One region of the Rhodoferax sp. MLSD5-FHT05B10 genome, then DNA from elsewhere that is predicted to be linked to it. Evidence: riboswitches for the same ligand, from Rfam matches in the RefSeq annotation. Region 1 holds a riboswitch; the other holds the start of a gene.
What was found. Region 1 has a riboswitch for S-adenosylhomocysteine ahead of AC1Q5W_RS10790 (homocysteine S-methyltransferase family protein). Riboswitches for the same ligand answer to the same signal wherever they lie in the genome.
Positions count from the first base shown of each region.

Region 2: another riboswitch for S-adenosylhomocysteine. It lies ahead of ahcY (adenosylhomocysteinase); the one in region 1 lies ahead of AC1Q5W_RS10790 (homocysteine S-methyltransferase family protein).

Region 1 is NZ_JBXAFT010000006.1:22,551-30,144, reverse strand. Features, by position in the region: gene nrdD (anaerobic ribonucleoside-triphosphate reductase) at 1-148, shown strand, start outside; gene AC1Q5W_RS10805 (anaerobic ribonucleoside-triphosphate reductase activating protein) at 201-863, shown strand; gene AC1Q5W_RS10800 (hypothetical protein) at 1,086-1,379, shown strand; gene recQ (DNA helicase RecQ) at 1,392-3,266, opposite strand; S-adenosyl-L-homocysteine riboswitch at 3,416-3,505, shown strand; gene AC1Q5W_RS10790 (homocysteine S-methyltransferase family protein) at 3,531-4,577, shown strand; gene metH (methionine synthase) at 4,601-7,336, shown strand; gene AC1Q5W_RS10780 (outer membrane lipoprotein) at 7,442-7,594, shown strand, end outside.
Region 2 is NZ_JBXAFT010000007.1:203,721-211,314, reverse strand. Features, by position in the region: gene AC1Q5W_RS13230 (YhgE/Pip domain-containing protein) at 1-649, shown strand, start outside; gene metF (methylenetetrahydrofolate reductase [NAD(P)H]) at 646-1,491, opposite strand; gene AC1Q5W_RS13220 (TlyA family RNA methyltransferase) at 1,488-2,297, opposite strand; gene ahcY (adenosylhomocysteinase) at 2,310-3,767, opposite strand; S-adenosyl-L-homocysteine riboswitch at 3,840-3,933, opposite strand; gene AC1Q5W_RS13210 (SDR family oxidoreductase) at 4,054-4,827, shown strand; gene AC1Q5W_RS13205 (bacteriohemerythrin) at 4,992-6,404, shown strand; gene AC1Q5W_RS13200 (peptide chain release factor 3) at 6,497-7,594, shown strand, end outside.

The DNA.
Region 1 (7,594 bases):
CGTGCAACTGACCGACGCCGAGCGCCAGCCCTGCGAGGTCTGGACCCGCGTCATGGGCTACCACCGTCCGGTAGCCAGCTTCAACATCGGCAAGCAGGGTGAGCACCAGGAGCGCCAGTTCTTTGCCGAACAGCGCTGTGCGGACTGAGAGCGCGCCGGCTTCTTCCGCCGCGCGGCATGCGCAGGCCGATGCTGCCGGCCTGCGCGTGGGCGGCCTCACCCGGCTGACCAGCATCGATTTCCCTGGCCGGCTGGCGGCGGTGGTGTTTTGCCAGGGCTGCCCTTGGCGCTGCGGCTACTGCCACAATCCCGACCTGCTGGACGCCGGCGCCGCCACCGGTTGGAGTTGGGACCAGGTGCTGGCCTTTCTGCAGACGCGCCAGGGGCTGCTGGACGGCGTGGTGTTTTCCGGTGGCGAGCCGACCCTGCAGGCCGCCTTGCCGTCGGCACTGGCCGCCGTGCGGCGGCTGGAGTTCCAGACCGCCCTGCATACCGGCGGCATGTACCCCGAGCGGCTGGCGGCGGTCCTGCCGCTGCTGGACTGGGTGGGGCTGGACATCAAGGCTCCCCTGGACCGCCACGACGCCCTGACCGGCACCCCGGGCAGCGGTCCGCGTACTCGCGACGCGCTACGTGCCCTCCTGGCCAGTGGTGTTGCCTATGAATGCCGCACCACCTGGCACCCCGGCCTGTTTGGCGCTGACGCCTTGCAGGCGCTGGCGGATGAGCTGGCCGCCCTGGGCGTCACCCATTGGGCGCTGCAGGAGTGCCGGGTGCCGGAGGGTATGCCATTTGCCATCTCTTCGGAGCAGATGGCGCATTTATCCGCGCAATTTGCACATTTTGCCGTGCGGCGGGCCTGAAGGCCCCCACTGATCCCGCTGCGCTCGCCCTGGCGCGGATACCTGCCGTCCGGCCGATCGGGCGCCTGCCGGGGCCGCTGGCCGGCATATTTCAGGTTCGTGTCAACCGTTTTGGGGCGCCGCGCGTCATATTGCCCAGCGGATGCCAGAAAGCGCCAGCACGTTGGAACAGAGGCTGACCGGCTTTGAAAGTATCTATTTCTTTCATTTTGACCAGTTGATATGCACAAAGAGATGATCAAGGTACCTGAAAAAGGCACTTACCAAGGACAGTTGTTCGACTATTGGGCGGACGAGTACCGCCATACCAATGCCGACCACTCTGCCTACATTGCGCTCAATTTCGCGGGCGTCCTGGACGCGTGCCGCTCCAAGCTCTACGCGCTGATGCAGTACCACCGCCAGCATCTGGCCGACAAGAACGGCGCTGACCGCCACAGCCGGGCCATCGCCCGCCTGCAGAACACCATGAGCGGTGCGGCCATGTCGTACGAGAGCTGCTTTCAGCGGCATTGAGCCGCCGGCACATCAGTCGATCGACACCACGCGCAGCACCGCCTGCGCGTAGGCTTCCAGCTTTTTGGCGCCAATGCCGCTGATTCCCTGCAGGTCGTCCAGGGTTTGTGGGGCCCGCTTGGCAATCGCTGCCAGCGTGGCGTCGTGAAAAATCACGTAGGCGGGCAGGTTGTGCTCCCGGGCCACCTCGGCGCGCCAGGCTTTTAAGGCGGCATAGCGCTCCAGCCCCGCACCGTCCAGCGCAATCGGCGCCTTGATCGCCGCGGAACCCGCGCCGGAGCGCCGCTTGCGGTCCGCCGGCGCCGAGACCGATTCGCGCAACTGCACCGACACCTCCCCCTTCAGCACCGCCCGTGACTGCTCCGTGAGCTGCAGCGTATTGAACGCCTGGGCGTCCACCGCCACGGCGCCCATAGCAATGAGCTGGCGCAGCACGCCGCGCAGCTGCAATTCGCTAAAACCGGCACCGATGCCAAAGGTGCTCAAGGCCTCATGGCCGTACTGGGTGACTTTTTCGGTGGTCTTGCCGCGCACAATGTCCATTACGTGGCCGGCGCCAAACGCCATGCCGCTGGACTGTTGGATGCGGTAGATGGTGCTGAGCAGCTTGCGCGCGGCGTCTGTGCCGTCCCACACCGCCGGCGGGTGCAGGCAGTTGTCGCAATTCCCGCAGGGTTGGCTGGCCTCGCCGAAGTAACTGAGCAGGCGCACCCGGCGGCAGTCGGTAGCCTCGGCCAGGGCTAGCAGCGCGTCGAGCTTGCCGCGCAGGGCCTGCTTGAAGGCATCGGCCGCCGGGCTTTCGTCGATCATGCGGCGTTGGTTGACCACGTCCTGCAGGCCGTAGGCCATCCAGGCGTCGGCGGGAAGGCCGTCGCGCCCGGCCCGTCCGGTCTCCTGGTAGTAGCCTTCGATGTTCTTGGGCATGTCCAGGTGGGCCACGAAGCGCACGTCGGGCTTGTCGATGCCCATGCCAAAGGCAATGGTGGCCACCATCACCACGCCTTCCTCCCGCAGGAAGCGGTCCTGGTGCTGCTGGCGCAGCTTGCTGTCCAGCCCGGCGTGGTAGGGCAGGGCGTTGATGCCCGCTTCCACCAGCGTCTCGGCGATCGACTCCACCTTCTTGCGCGACTGGCAGTACACGATGCCGGCGTCGCCCTCGTGTTCGCGGGCGATGAAGCGCAGTAGTTGCTGCGTGCCGTCGGTCTTTTCGACGATGGTGTAGCGGATGTTGGGGCGGTCAAAGCTGCTGACGAAGGCCCGCGCGTCCTGCAGCTGCAGGCGCTCCAGGATGTCGGCGCGGGTCAGGTCGTCGGCCGTGGCGGTGAGCGCCATGCGCGGCACGCCGGCATAGCGTTCGTGCAGCACGGTCAGCGCCCGGTATTCGGGTCGGAAGTCGTGGCCCCACTGGCTGACGCAGTGCGCCTCGTCAATGGCAAACAGGCTCAGCTGGCCGCGCTCATGCAGGGAATCGAGCTGCGCCAGGAACCGTGGCGTGGTGACGCGCTCGGGGGCGGCGTACAGCAGCGTGATGTCGCCGCGCAGCATGCGCTGCTCCACCTGGTAGGCCTCGTCGCTGCTCAGGGTGGAGTTGAGAAAGGCGGCGCTCACGCCGGCCTCGTGCAGGGCACCTACCTGGTCGTGCATCAGTGCAATCAGGGGCGAGATGACGATGGTCAGACCCTGCCCCGCACGGGCGCGGGCAATGGCCGGAATCTGGTAGCACAGCGACTTGCCGCCGCCGGTGGGCATGAGCACCAGGGCGTCGCCGCCGTTGGCCACATGCTCCACGATGGCCTGCTGCGGGCCGCGGAACTGGGCGTAGCCAAAGACCTCTTGCAGGATGGCGTGGCAGGTCTGGCGGGTAGGGGAAGAATCGGTTGCTATCAAAACAGGAGCTGGTTACGCACTGTTTTTGCGGGTAAAAGCCGAAAATCGTGCTGAATTCAGGGGGCGCCCCGGGCGCCAAGACCCTATTGTCGGGCAAGTGATCCGTTGGTACCCTGGCGGCGGATTTCTTGCGTGCACTAAAATGCGGCCTTCCCAAGGGGCGCTGCAGCGGCCAGGTACCGGTCTACCGGATCACCACAGGCTGCCAGGCTTGGGTTTGTCAACGGCGCTCACTTGTTTGCACTACAAGGTGAGCCGCTTCGCATGAAACCCGTAACTTACACCCGCGCCCAGGCGCTGCCCGGCATTCTGGCCAACCGCATCGCCATCCTGGACGGCGCCATGGGCACCATGATCCAGCGTTTCAAGCTGAACGAGGAGCAGTACCGGGGTGAGCGCTTCAAGGACTATCCCCGCGACGTCAAGGGCAACAACGAACTGCTGAGCCTGACCCGCCCGGACGTGATCACCGACATCCACGAACGCTACCTGGCTGCCGGCGCCGACCTGATCGAGACCAACACCTTTGGCGCAACAACCATAGCCCAGGCCGACTACGGCATGGAAGACCTGGCGGTGGAGATGAACCTGGCCTCGGCGCGCCTGGCCCGCGCCGCCTGCGACAAATACAGCACGCCGGACAAGCCGCGCTTCGTGGCCGGTGCCGTGGGCCCCACGCCCAAGACGGCCAGCATCAGCCCCGACGTGAACGACCCTGGCGCGCGCAACGTCACTTTCGAGGAACTGCGCAAGGCCTATTACGAGCAGGTGCAGGCGCTAGTCGAAGGGGGCTCCGACGTGCTGCTGGTGGAGACCATCTTCGACACGCTCAACGCCAAGGCGGCGCTGTTCGCCATTGACGAATACTTCGAGGCCAGCGGCGAGCGCCTGCCCCTCATCATCAGCGGCACCGTGACCGATGCCTCCGGGCGCATCCTCTCCGGCCAGACCGTCACCGCCTTCTGGCACAGCGTGCGCCACGCCCAGCCGCTGGCCATCGGCCTGAACTGCGCCCTGGGCGCGGCGCTGATGCGCCCCTACATCCAGGAGCTCAACCGTGTGGCGCCCGACACCTTCATCAGCTGCTACCCCAATGCCGGCCTGCCCAACCCCATGAGCGACACCGGCTTCGACGAGACGCCGGACGTGACCGCGCGCCTGGTGCACGAGTTTGCCGCCGAAGGCTTGGTCAACATCCTGGGCGGCTGCTGCGGCACCACGCCGGACCACATCGGTGCCATCGGCCGGGCCGTGGCGCCGCTGGCCGCGCGCGCGTTGCAGCGCAATTTCTTTTACACAGAAGCGGCCTGATGGCGGCTCTACCGGTGACCCACATGTCCACAACGCCCATTTCCCCCATGCTGCTGTCCGGTCTGGAGCCGGTTGTCATTGACGCCCAATCGCTGTTTGTCAATGTCGGTGAACGCACCAACGTCACGGGCTCCAAAGCCTTTGCCCGCATGATTCTCAACGGCGAGTACGAGCAGGCGCTGGCCGTGGCGCGCCAGCAGGTGGAGAACGGCGCCCAGATCATCGACATCAACATGGACGAGGCCATGCTCGACAGCCACGCGGCCATGGTGCGCTTCCTCAACCTGATTGCCAGCGAACCCGATATCTCCCGCGTGCCGGTGATGATCGACTCCAGCAAATGGAGCGTCATTGAGGCCGGCCTGCGCTGCGTGCAGGGCAAGGGCATCGTCAACTCCATCAGCATGAAGGAAGGCGTGGACGCCTTCAAGCAGCAGGCCAAGCTGGTGCGCCGTTACGGCGCCGCTGCCGTGGTCATGGCGTTCGACGAGCAGGGCCAGGCCGACACCTACCAGCGCAAGATCGAGATCTGCGAGCGCGCCTACCGCATCCTGGTCGACAAGGTGGGCTTTCCGCCCGAAGACATCATCTTCGACCCCAACATCTTCGCCATCGCCACCGGCATCGAGGAGCACAACAACTACGCGGTGGACTTCATAGAGGCCACGCGCTGGATCAAGCAGAACCTGCCGGGTGCCAAGGTGTCGGGCGGCGTGTCCAACGTGAGTTTCTCCTTCCGCGGCAACGACCCGGTGCGCGAGGCCATCCACACCGTGTTCCTGTACCACGCCATCCAGGCGGGCATGGACATGGGCATCGTCAACGCCGGCATGGTCGGCGTCTACGACGACCTGGAGCCCACCCTACGCGAGCGCGTGGAAGACGTGGTGCTCAACCGCCGCCCCGACGCCGGCGAGCGCCTGGTGGAGATTGCCGAGACCGCCAAGAGCGGCGCCAAGGACGACAGCAAGAAGCTGGAGTGGCGCGGCACGCCGGAGCACCCCGCCTCGGTCGGCCAGCGCCTGAGCCACGCCATGGTGCATGGCATCACCGACTTCATTGTGGAAGACACCGAAGAGGCCTACCAGGACGTGCTGGCCAAGGGCGGGCGCCCCCTGCACGTGATCGAGGGCCCGCTGATGGACGGCATGAACATCGTGGGCGACCTGTTCGGCCAGGGCAAGATGTTCCTGCCGCAGGTGGTCAAGAGCGCGCGCGTCATGAAGAGCGCCGTGGCGCACCTGATTCCCTATATCGAGGAAGAAAAACGCCAGGACGAGGCCGCCGGGCGCGATGTGCGCACCAAGGGCAAGATCGTGATCGCCACCGTCAAGGGCGACGTGCACGACATCGGCAAGAACATCGTCACCGTGGTCCTGCAGTGCAACAACTTCGAGGTGGTGAACATGGGCGTCATGGTGCCCTGCCACGAAATCCTGGCGCGGGCCAAGGTGGAGGGCGCGGACATCGTCGGCCTGTCGGGCCTGATCACGCCCAGCTTGGAAGAGATGCAGTACGTGGCTGGCGAAATGCAGAAGGACGACTACTTCCGCCTCAAGAAGATCCCGCTGCTCATTGGCGGCGCCACCACCAGCCGCGTGCACACCGCCGTGCGCATCGCCCCGCACTACGACGGCCCGGTGGCCTACGTGCCCGATGCCTCGCGCAGCGTGGGCGTGGCGCAAAGCCTGCTGAGCGAGCAGGCCGCCCAGTACATCGACGAGCTCAACGCCGACTACGCGAAAGTGCGCCACCAGCACGCCAACAAGAAGCAGGTGCCCCTGTGGCCGCTGGCCCAGGCGCGCGCCAACAAGACGGTGGTGGACTGGAGTCGCTACACGCCGACGGTGCCCAAGTTCATCGGCCGGCGCGTGTTCAGGAATTTCGACCTGACGGAGCTGGCCAAGTACATCGACTGGGGCCCGTTCTTCCAGACCTGGGACCTGGCCGGGCCGTTTCCGGCCATCCTGAAAGACCCGGTGGTGGGCGAGGAGGCGGTGCGGGTGTATGCCGACGGCCAACGCATGCTCAAGCGGCTGATCGAGGGACGTTGGCTCACCGCCAATGCCGTGGTGGCCCTGTACCCGGCCAATGCGGTGGACGATGACGACATTGCTTTCTACACCGACGAGTCGCGCACCGAGCGGGCCATGACCTGGTACGGCCTGCGCCAGCAGACCGAGAAAGAAATCGTGAACGGCGTGCAGCGGCCCAGCCGTTGCCTGGCCGACTTTGTGGCGCCCCGTGGCGTGGCGCCCGACTACGCCGGCATGTTCGCCGTGACCGCCGGCATTGGCGCCGACAAGAAGGAAAAATACTTCCTGGACGACCACGACGACTATTCCGCCATCCTGCTCAAGTCGCTGGCCGACCGCCTGGCGGAAGCCTTTGCCGAGGCCCTGCACCACCGTGTGCGCAGCGACCTGTGGGGCTATGCCCCGCAGGAGGCGCTGGGCACCGACGAGCTGATTGCCGAGAAGTACCGGGGCATCCGCCCGGCACCGGGGTATCCGGCGTGCCCGGACCACAGCGTCAAGAAGGACATGTTCGCCTTGATGCACTGCGAAGAAATCGGCATGGCGGTGACCGACAGCCTGGCCATGACGCCGGCGGCCAGCGTGAGCGGCTTCTACATCGGCCACCCGGACAGCACCTACTTCAGCGTGGGCCGCATTGGCCAGGACCAGGTGCAGGACCTGGCCCGCCGGCGCAACCTGAACCAGGACGAATTGCAGCGCCTGCTGGCGCCCAACCTCTGAAACACATTGGCGGGCGCTTTACGCCCGTTTACAACTCCGACATCAAAATCTGCGTTTGCGTGTTTACCTTGAGGCCTTCTGCGCGTTGAAGGCGAAAGGAACGATATGAACACTGCAACTTTGGACAAAATCCCGGCGGAGAAGGCCACTTCGGTACGCTACCTGTGGGTGGCCGTGGCCGGCCTGGGGGCAGCGGTACTGGCTTTGGGCGCCGCCCTGGTGCAGGTGCAGACCCATCCCCGGGCCATGGTCGCGGCC
Region 2 (7,594 bases), on a different contig from region 1:
GGCCGATTCGGTCGAGCCGGCGCTGGAGATCGTGGCGCCGGTGCCCAACAACGGCGCCGGCTTTGCCCCCAATTTCCTGGCCACATCCCTGTGGATGGGCGCGGTCATGACGGCTTTTCTGTTTCACCTGCGCAGCCTGCCCAGCGCGGCCGCTTCAGCCTCCCGGCCGGCCCGCCTGCTGGGCAAGCTGGGCATCCTGGGGGGCATCGTGACCGCACAGTCCATGGTCATCCTGCTGATGACGCTGTTCGCCCTGAACCTGCACATTGCCAGCCTGGCGCCGTACATCCTGACGCTGGTACTGACTTCGCTGTCCTTCCTGATGATCATCGTGGCCCTGACGCGCGCCTTTGGCGACGCCGGCAAGGCGGCGTCCCTCATCCTGCTGATCTTGCAGCTGTCATCCGCCGGCGGCGTGCTCCCGGTGGAGCTCAGCGGCGGCATTTACCAGGCCCTGAGCCCGTGGCTACCGTTCACCTGGGTGATCAAGGCCCTGCGCGCCAGCATGTTCGGCGCCTTTGACGGCAGTTGGTTCACTTCCTGGCTGGCGATCGGGCTGGCCGGCACGCTGGCCTGGCTGGTGGCCTGCTTTGTCGGCAACTGGAAACTGGTCAGCGCGGAAGAGCACCGACCGGCCATCGATATCTAGGCCGTCAGCCCCAGGCGTTCACACAGAGCCAGCGTCGCGGCGCTCTGGTTCATGGTGTAGAAATGCAGGGCCGGTGCGCCACCGGCACGCAGCTGCTCGCACAGGCGGGTCACCACGTCCAGGCCAAACGCCTTGATGGAGGCGGTGTCGTCGCCAAAACTTTGCAGACGCAGGCGGATCCAGCGCGGAATCTCGGCGCCGCTGGCGTCCGAAAAGCGCATGAGCTGGGTGGAACTCGTGATGGGCATGATGCCCGGCACCACGGGCACGTTCAGGCCCAGCGCGGCCACCTCGTCCACAAAGCGGAAGTAGGCATCGGCGTTGTAGAAATACTGGGTGATGGCGGAGTTGGCCCCCGCGCGCACCTTGGTGGCAAAGGCCTGCAGGTCGCTGACCGGCGACTTGGCCTGGGGATGGACCTCGGGGTAGGCCGCGACTTCGATATGGAACGCATCGCCGGTCTCGGCGCGGATGAACGCCACCAGGTCGCTGGCGTAATGGAACTCGCCGCCGGCGCCATAGCCGCTGGGCAGGTCCCCGCGCAAGGCCACCAGACGCTTAACACCCATGGCCTGCAGGGTGGCCAGTTGCGCGCGCACCGTGGCCTGGGTGGCGCCAATGCAGGAGAAGTGCGAGGCGGCACTCACGCCCTCGCCCAGGATTTCGCGCACCGTGGCGAATGTTCCCTCCTGGGTGGAGCCGCCAGCCCCGAAGGTGACCGAGCAGAACTCGGGCTGCAGCGCGTACAACTGCTGGCGCGCCGCGCGCAGCTTGTCCGCCCCTTCCGGGGTCTTGGGCGGGAAAAACTCCAGGCTGACAGGAATGCGGGGCGTTGGTTTCATGGTTTTTGGGCGCAAATGAAAAATTCGTGGTTGCCGTCGCCACCGGCAATGGGCGAGTCGAACCACGCGGTCACGGTCAGATCCAGCGCGGCGCAGGCCTCGCGCAGGCGCTGCTCCACAATGGGGTACATGGCCGCATCCTTGACGATGCCGCCCTTGCCCACCTGGCCGGGCTGCAACTCGAACTGGGGTTTGACCAGCATCAGCAGCGTGCCCCCAGATTTCAGGAACGGCACGACAGCCGGCAGCACCAGGGTCTGCGAGATGAAGGACAAATCGCCCACCACCACGTCAAACGCGGGCTCAAACGGTTCTGCCTCCTTGTTTTCGGGGTCAAACAGGCCGCCAGCCCCCGTGTAATTTGCGCAGGCCGCTATCAAATCATTAGCATCCAGCGCGCGGGCATTGACGCCTTCCACGCACAGCACCCGCCCGTCCTCGCGGATGCTGGGGTGCAGCTGGGCACTGCCCACATCCACCCCCACCACCAGGCGCGCACCGTGCTGCAACAGGCAGTCGGTAAAACCGCCTGTCGATTGCCCCACGTCCAGGCAGGCCAGCCCGTCCACCGACAGGCCCACCTGCTTCAGGGCCGCCTCCAGCTTCAGCCCACCGCGTGAGACGTAGCGGGCTTCGGAGTCGTCCAGCAGCTGCAGAGGGGCGTCGTCCGGAACCTCGTCGCCATTCTTGGCTACGGTCTTCCATTCGTCGCCCTTCTTCCACTGCACGCCGTCGGCAATCAGGCGCTGGGCCTGCGAGCGGGTGCTCGCCAGGCCCCGCTGCACCAGCAGTTGGTCAATGCGCATGCTGTTGCGGGCTCAGTAGCGGTAGGTTTCTTTTTTGTACGGACCGTTCTTGCTGACGCCGATGTAGGCGGCCTGCTCGTCGGTCAGTTCGGACAGCATGGCGCCGACCTTCTTCAGGTGCAGGCGCGCCACCTTCTCGTCCAGGTGCTTGGGCAGCACGTACACCTTGCCGTTCTTGTATTCCTTGGGCTTGGTGAACAGCTCGATCTGCGCAATGGTCTGGTTGGCAAAGCTCGACGACATGACGAAGCTGGGGTGGCCGGTGCCGCAGCCCAGATTCACCAGACGGCCCTTGGCCAGCAGGATGATGCGCTTCTCGGGCTTGCCGTTCTTGCCCTTGGTGGCGGGGAAGATGACATGGTCCACCTGGGGCTTGATCTCTTCCCACTGCAGCTTCTCCAGCGAAGCGACATCGATTTCGTTGTCGAAGTGGCCGATGTTGCTGACGATGGCCTGGTCCTTCATGGCTGCCATGTGCTTGTAGGTGATGACGTTCTTGTTGCCGGTGCAGGTCACAAAAATGTCGGCCTTGTCGGCGGCGTATTCCATGGTCACGACCTTGTAGCCTTCCATGGCGGCCTGCAGGGCGTTGATGGGGTCGATCTCGGTCACCCACACCTGGGCGGACAGGGCGCGCAGCGCCTGGGCCGAGCCCTTGCCCACGTCGCCGTAGCCGGCCACCACGGCCACCTTGCCTGCGATCATGACATCGGTGGCGCGCTTGATGGCATCCACCAGCGATTCACGGCAGCCGTACAGGTTGTCGAACTTGCTCTTGGTCACCGAGTCGTTGACGTTGATGGCGCGGAACGCCAGCGTGCCCTTGGCAGCCATTTCTTCCAGACGCATCACGCCGGTGGTGGTTTCCTCGGTCACGCCGATGATGTTCTTCAGGCGGCGGCTGTACCAAGTGGGGTCCAGCTTGAGCTTGGCCTTGATGGCCTTGAACAGGCAGATCTCCTCTTCGCTGCCGGGCTTGGCCAGCACCTTGATGTCCTTCTCGGCGCGGGCGCCCAGGTGCATCAGCAGCGTGGCATCGCCGCCGTCGTCCAGGATCATGTTGGGGCCTTCGGCCGCCGTGCCCTTCTTGCCGCCGAATTCAAAGATGCGGTGGGTGTAGTCCCAGTAGTCTTCCAGCGTCTCGCCCTTGTAGGCAAACACCGGCGTGCCCTTGGCCACCAGAGCGGCAGCAGCGTGGTCCTGCGTGGAGAAAATGTTGCACGACGCCCAGCGCACTTCGGCGCCCAGGGCCTGCAGGGTTTCGACCAGCACGCCGGTCTGGATGGTCATGTGCAGCGAGCCGGTGATGCGCGCGCCCTTCAGAGGCTGGCTCTTGGCGAACTCTTCGCGGATGGCCATCAGGCCGGGCATTTCGGTCTCGGCAATGGTGAGTTCCTTGCGGCCCCAGGGCGCCAGGCTCAGGTCGGCAATTTTGTAGTCTTCGGTCTTGGCAGGTTTGATCACGCTCATGGCTGGCTCCAGAAAAATGGGTAAGCCACCGTGCTGCGGGAGTAACCAGGGAAAGGGCTCACCACACAGAACAGTGGGTGAGCGTCGTTGAGTGGCAGGGACGAACCTGCCGTTGGCGTTTCCGAGCCTCGTCCACTGCGCGTGAACTGCAACGCTCCTCGGAATGCACGGATTATACGGAGCAACGCCCCCGCCCCCCACTGCCTGTGCCCGGGTGTCGCCTCGGTGGCTGACCGGGACAGGCCCGGCCGCCACACTGGCGGCTTCCCCAACAGGAGCATTCTTCATGGACATTCGAAACAAAGTCGCCATCGTCACCGGGGGCGCCAGTGGCATTGGCCGCAGCATTGCCCGGCGCTTCGCCGCCGAGGGCGCCCGCGCCGTGGTCGTGGCCGACATCAATCTGGCGCGCGCCCAGGAAGTGGCCGACGAATTTGGCGGCCTGGCCGTGCGTTGCGACGTGAGCCAGGAGGCCGACATCCAGGCCTTGGTGGCCACAACCCGCCAGCACTTTGGCCAGGTGGACGCCTATATCTCCAACGCCGGCATTCTGGGCCGCATGGGCGGCCTGGACCTGGACGACGCCCTGTGGAATGCGATGTGGAACATCCACGGCATGGCCCACGTCTGGGCGGCGCGCGCCGTGGTGCCCGAGATGGTGGCGCGCGGCGACGGTTTCTTCCTGGTGACCGCATCGGCCGCCGGATTGCTGACCATTGTCGAATCCGCCCCCTACGCCGTGACCAAGCACGCCGCCGTGGCCTTTGCCGAATGGCTGCGCATTGCCTACGGCCGCCAGGGCGTGCAGGTGGCCTGCCTGTGCCCGCAATCGGTGCAGACCGACATGGTGGGCGACAGCGATGGCGGCTCGGCCGCGGTCAACGGCATTCTGGCCCCCGAGGTAGTGGCGCAGGAGGTGGTGACGGTCATGGACAACGGGAAATTCCTGGTGCTGCCCCACCCCGAGGTGGCGCAGTATTTCCGCAACAAGGGGCAGGACTACGAGCGCTGGATCGGTGGCATGCAGAAGATGTACGCCCGCCACGCCGAAGGCGGATAGCGCGAGGGGGGGGGGATATCCCAGATTTGATCTGGGTCAACACGCGGTGAGAATCCGGAATTTGCGGGTGTACCCACATTAGGATCACCCCACTTCGGCCATCCAGCGACCTGCTAGTGGGTATTGCCCGGCCGTCAAACGACGACGCAACGCAGTCTTTCGCCATGGCCCAAGTCACCCTGCAGTCCCGAGACGACCCCATCAACCACGCCCTGGACGCCATGGACCAGGGCTTCCTGTGGCTGGACCCCGACCTGCGGGTGCGCCAGCACAACCGCGCCTACCGCCGCCTGCTGGACCTGGAACAGGCCGACCAGTTCATTGGCCAGCCCTACAGCGCGCTGCTGCAGTATTTCCTGGAGCGTGGCGAGTTTGCCGACATGGGCGTGCGCGAAGACTTCGTCGCCCGCCGGCTGCGGGCCATGCAGGCCAGCGAGCCATACCGCCTGGAGCGTGCCCGGCCCAATGGCATGCTGCTGCGCGTGGCCGCCGTGCCGCTGGCGGCGGGAGGCTATGTCTTCACCTACCTGGACATCACCCGCGAGAGCCGCGCCCTGGAAGAGGTGCAGCGCACCGCCAAGGCCGCGGTGGTGGCCATGGCCAACTTCGCCGAGCACCGCGACACCGATACCGGTGTACACGTCCTGCGGGTGGCCCGCCTCGTGGGCCAGATTGCCCGCCAGCTGCATGCCAACGGGCATTTCCCCGACACCGTGGACGAGGCATTCATCGAGCAGGTGCGCATCGCCAGCATCCTGCACGACGTGGGCAAGATCTCCGCGCCCGACCGCATCCTGCTCAAGCCCGGACCGCTGACCGACGACGAACGCAAAACCATGATGCTGCACCCCACCAAGGGGGCCCAGTTGCTGCGTCAGGCCCACCTGATGATGGGCGAGAGCGCCTACCTGCGCATGGGCGCCGACATCGCCCAGACCCACCACGAGTGGTTCGACGGCAGCGGCTACCCCGCAGGCCTGGCCGGTGACGCCATTCCCCTGGCCGGACGCATCTGCGCCATTGCCGACGTGTTCGACGCCCTCACCTCCCGGCGCCCCTACAAGGCCCCCTGGAGCACCGAGCGCGCCGTGGCGCAGATCGCGCAGCAACGGGGCACGCAGTTCGATCCGTCCGTGACGGACGCCTTCGTCGCCGTCATCCGCAACCGCGAGGCAGTGTCCGTGGTGCAGTGGACCGACGCCATGAGCGTGGGCGACCAGCACATCGACGAGCAGCACATGATCCTGATGGACACCATCAACCAGCTCGCCACGGCCGAAAGCCAGAACGACCGCCCGGTGGTGGCCATGATCATCGACGAGCTGGTGAGCTACGCGTCCTTCCATTTCGACTACGAAGAACAGCTGATAGCCGACGCGGGCTACCCCGACCTGGCCAAGCACCAGCGCATCCACCAGGGCTTCAGCAAATGGATCGCCGAAGTACGGGACGACTTCATCCACCGCCGCCGCACCCAGGTGGGCGCGCGCATCCTGCACTTCCTGCGCGACTGGCTGCGCAACCACATCCTCGATGAGGACCAAGCGTACCGCCCGTACCTGGGCCCGCAGAAGTAGGCGGCCCGCCCGCCTCCGGTAAAATCGGCCGCTTCCGGGCACACGCCCGCGGGGGTGCACGCGCACTCTTTGCCCCACCTTCTGGAATCCCTGTGTCTTTCCTTGCCGAAACCCGCCGCCGCCGCACGTTTGCCATCATTTCCCACCCCGACGCGGGCAAGACCACGCTGACAGAGAAGCTGCTGCTGTTCTCGGGCGCCATCCAGATTGCCGGCTCAGTGAAAGCGCGCAAGGCGTCCCGCCACGCCACCTCCGACTGGATGGAAATCGAGAAGCAGCGTGGCATCTCGGTGGCCTCCAGCGTGATGCAGATGGTCTACCGCGACCACGTCATCAACCTGCTCGACACCCCCGGCCACAAGGACTTCAGCGAGGACACCTACCGCGTGCTCACCGCCGTGGACTCGGCCCTGATGGTGATCGACGCCGCCAACGGTGTGGAGGCACAGACCCGCCGCCTGATCGAGGTCTGCCGCCAGCGCGATACCCCCATCATCACCTTCGTTAACAAGATGGACCGCGAGGTGCGCGAGCCACTGGACATCCTCGACGAGATCGAGCGCGAGCTGGGCATGCCCTGCGTGCCCATGACCTGGCCAGTGGGCCAGGGCAAGCTGTTTGGCGGCATCGTCAACCTGCGCACGCAGGCCATGACCGTGTTCGAGTCGGGCAGCGAGCGCCGCCCGCAGGACTTTGACACCGTGCCCCTGTCCGATGCCGCCACACTGGCGCAGCGCTTCGGCCACGAGTGGACCACCGCCATGGAAAGCATGGAACTGGCCACCGGCGCCTCCCCGGCGTGGGACATTGAGGCCTTCCTGGCCGGCAAGCAGACGCCCGTGTTCTTTGGCTCCGGCGTGAACAATTTTGGCGTGATGGAAGTGCTCGACGCCCTGGTTGACCTCGCCCCCAGCCCACGCAGCCGCACCAGCACCACCCTGGTCAACCGCCAGCCGGTGGTGAAGGAAGTGCAGCCCGAAGACGACGCCTTCAGCGGCGTGGTCTTCAAGGTACAGGCCAACATGGACGCCAACCACCGCGACCGCATCGCCTTCGTGCGCATGGCCAGCGGCAAGTACACGCCGGGCATGAAGCTCAAGGTCATGCGCACCGGCAAGGAACTGCGCCCCACCAGCGTGGTGACCTTCATGAGCCAGCGCCGCGAGGCGGTGGAAGAGGCTTACGCCGGC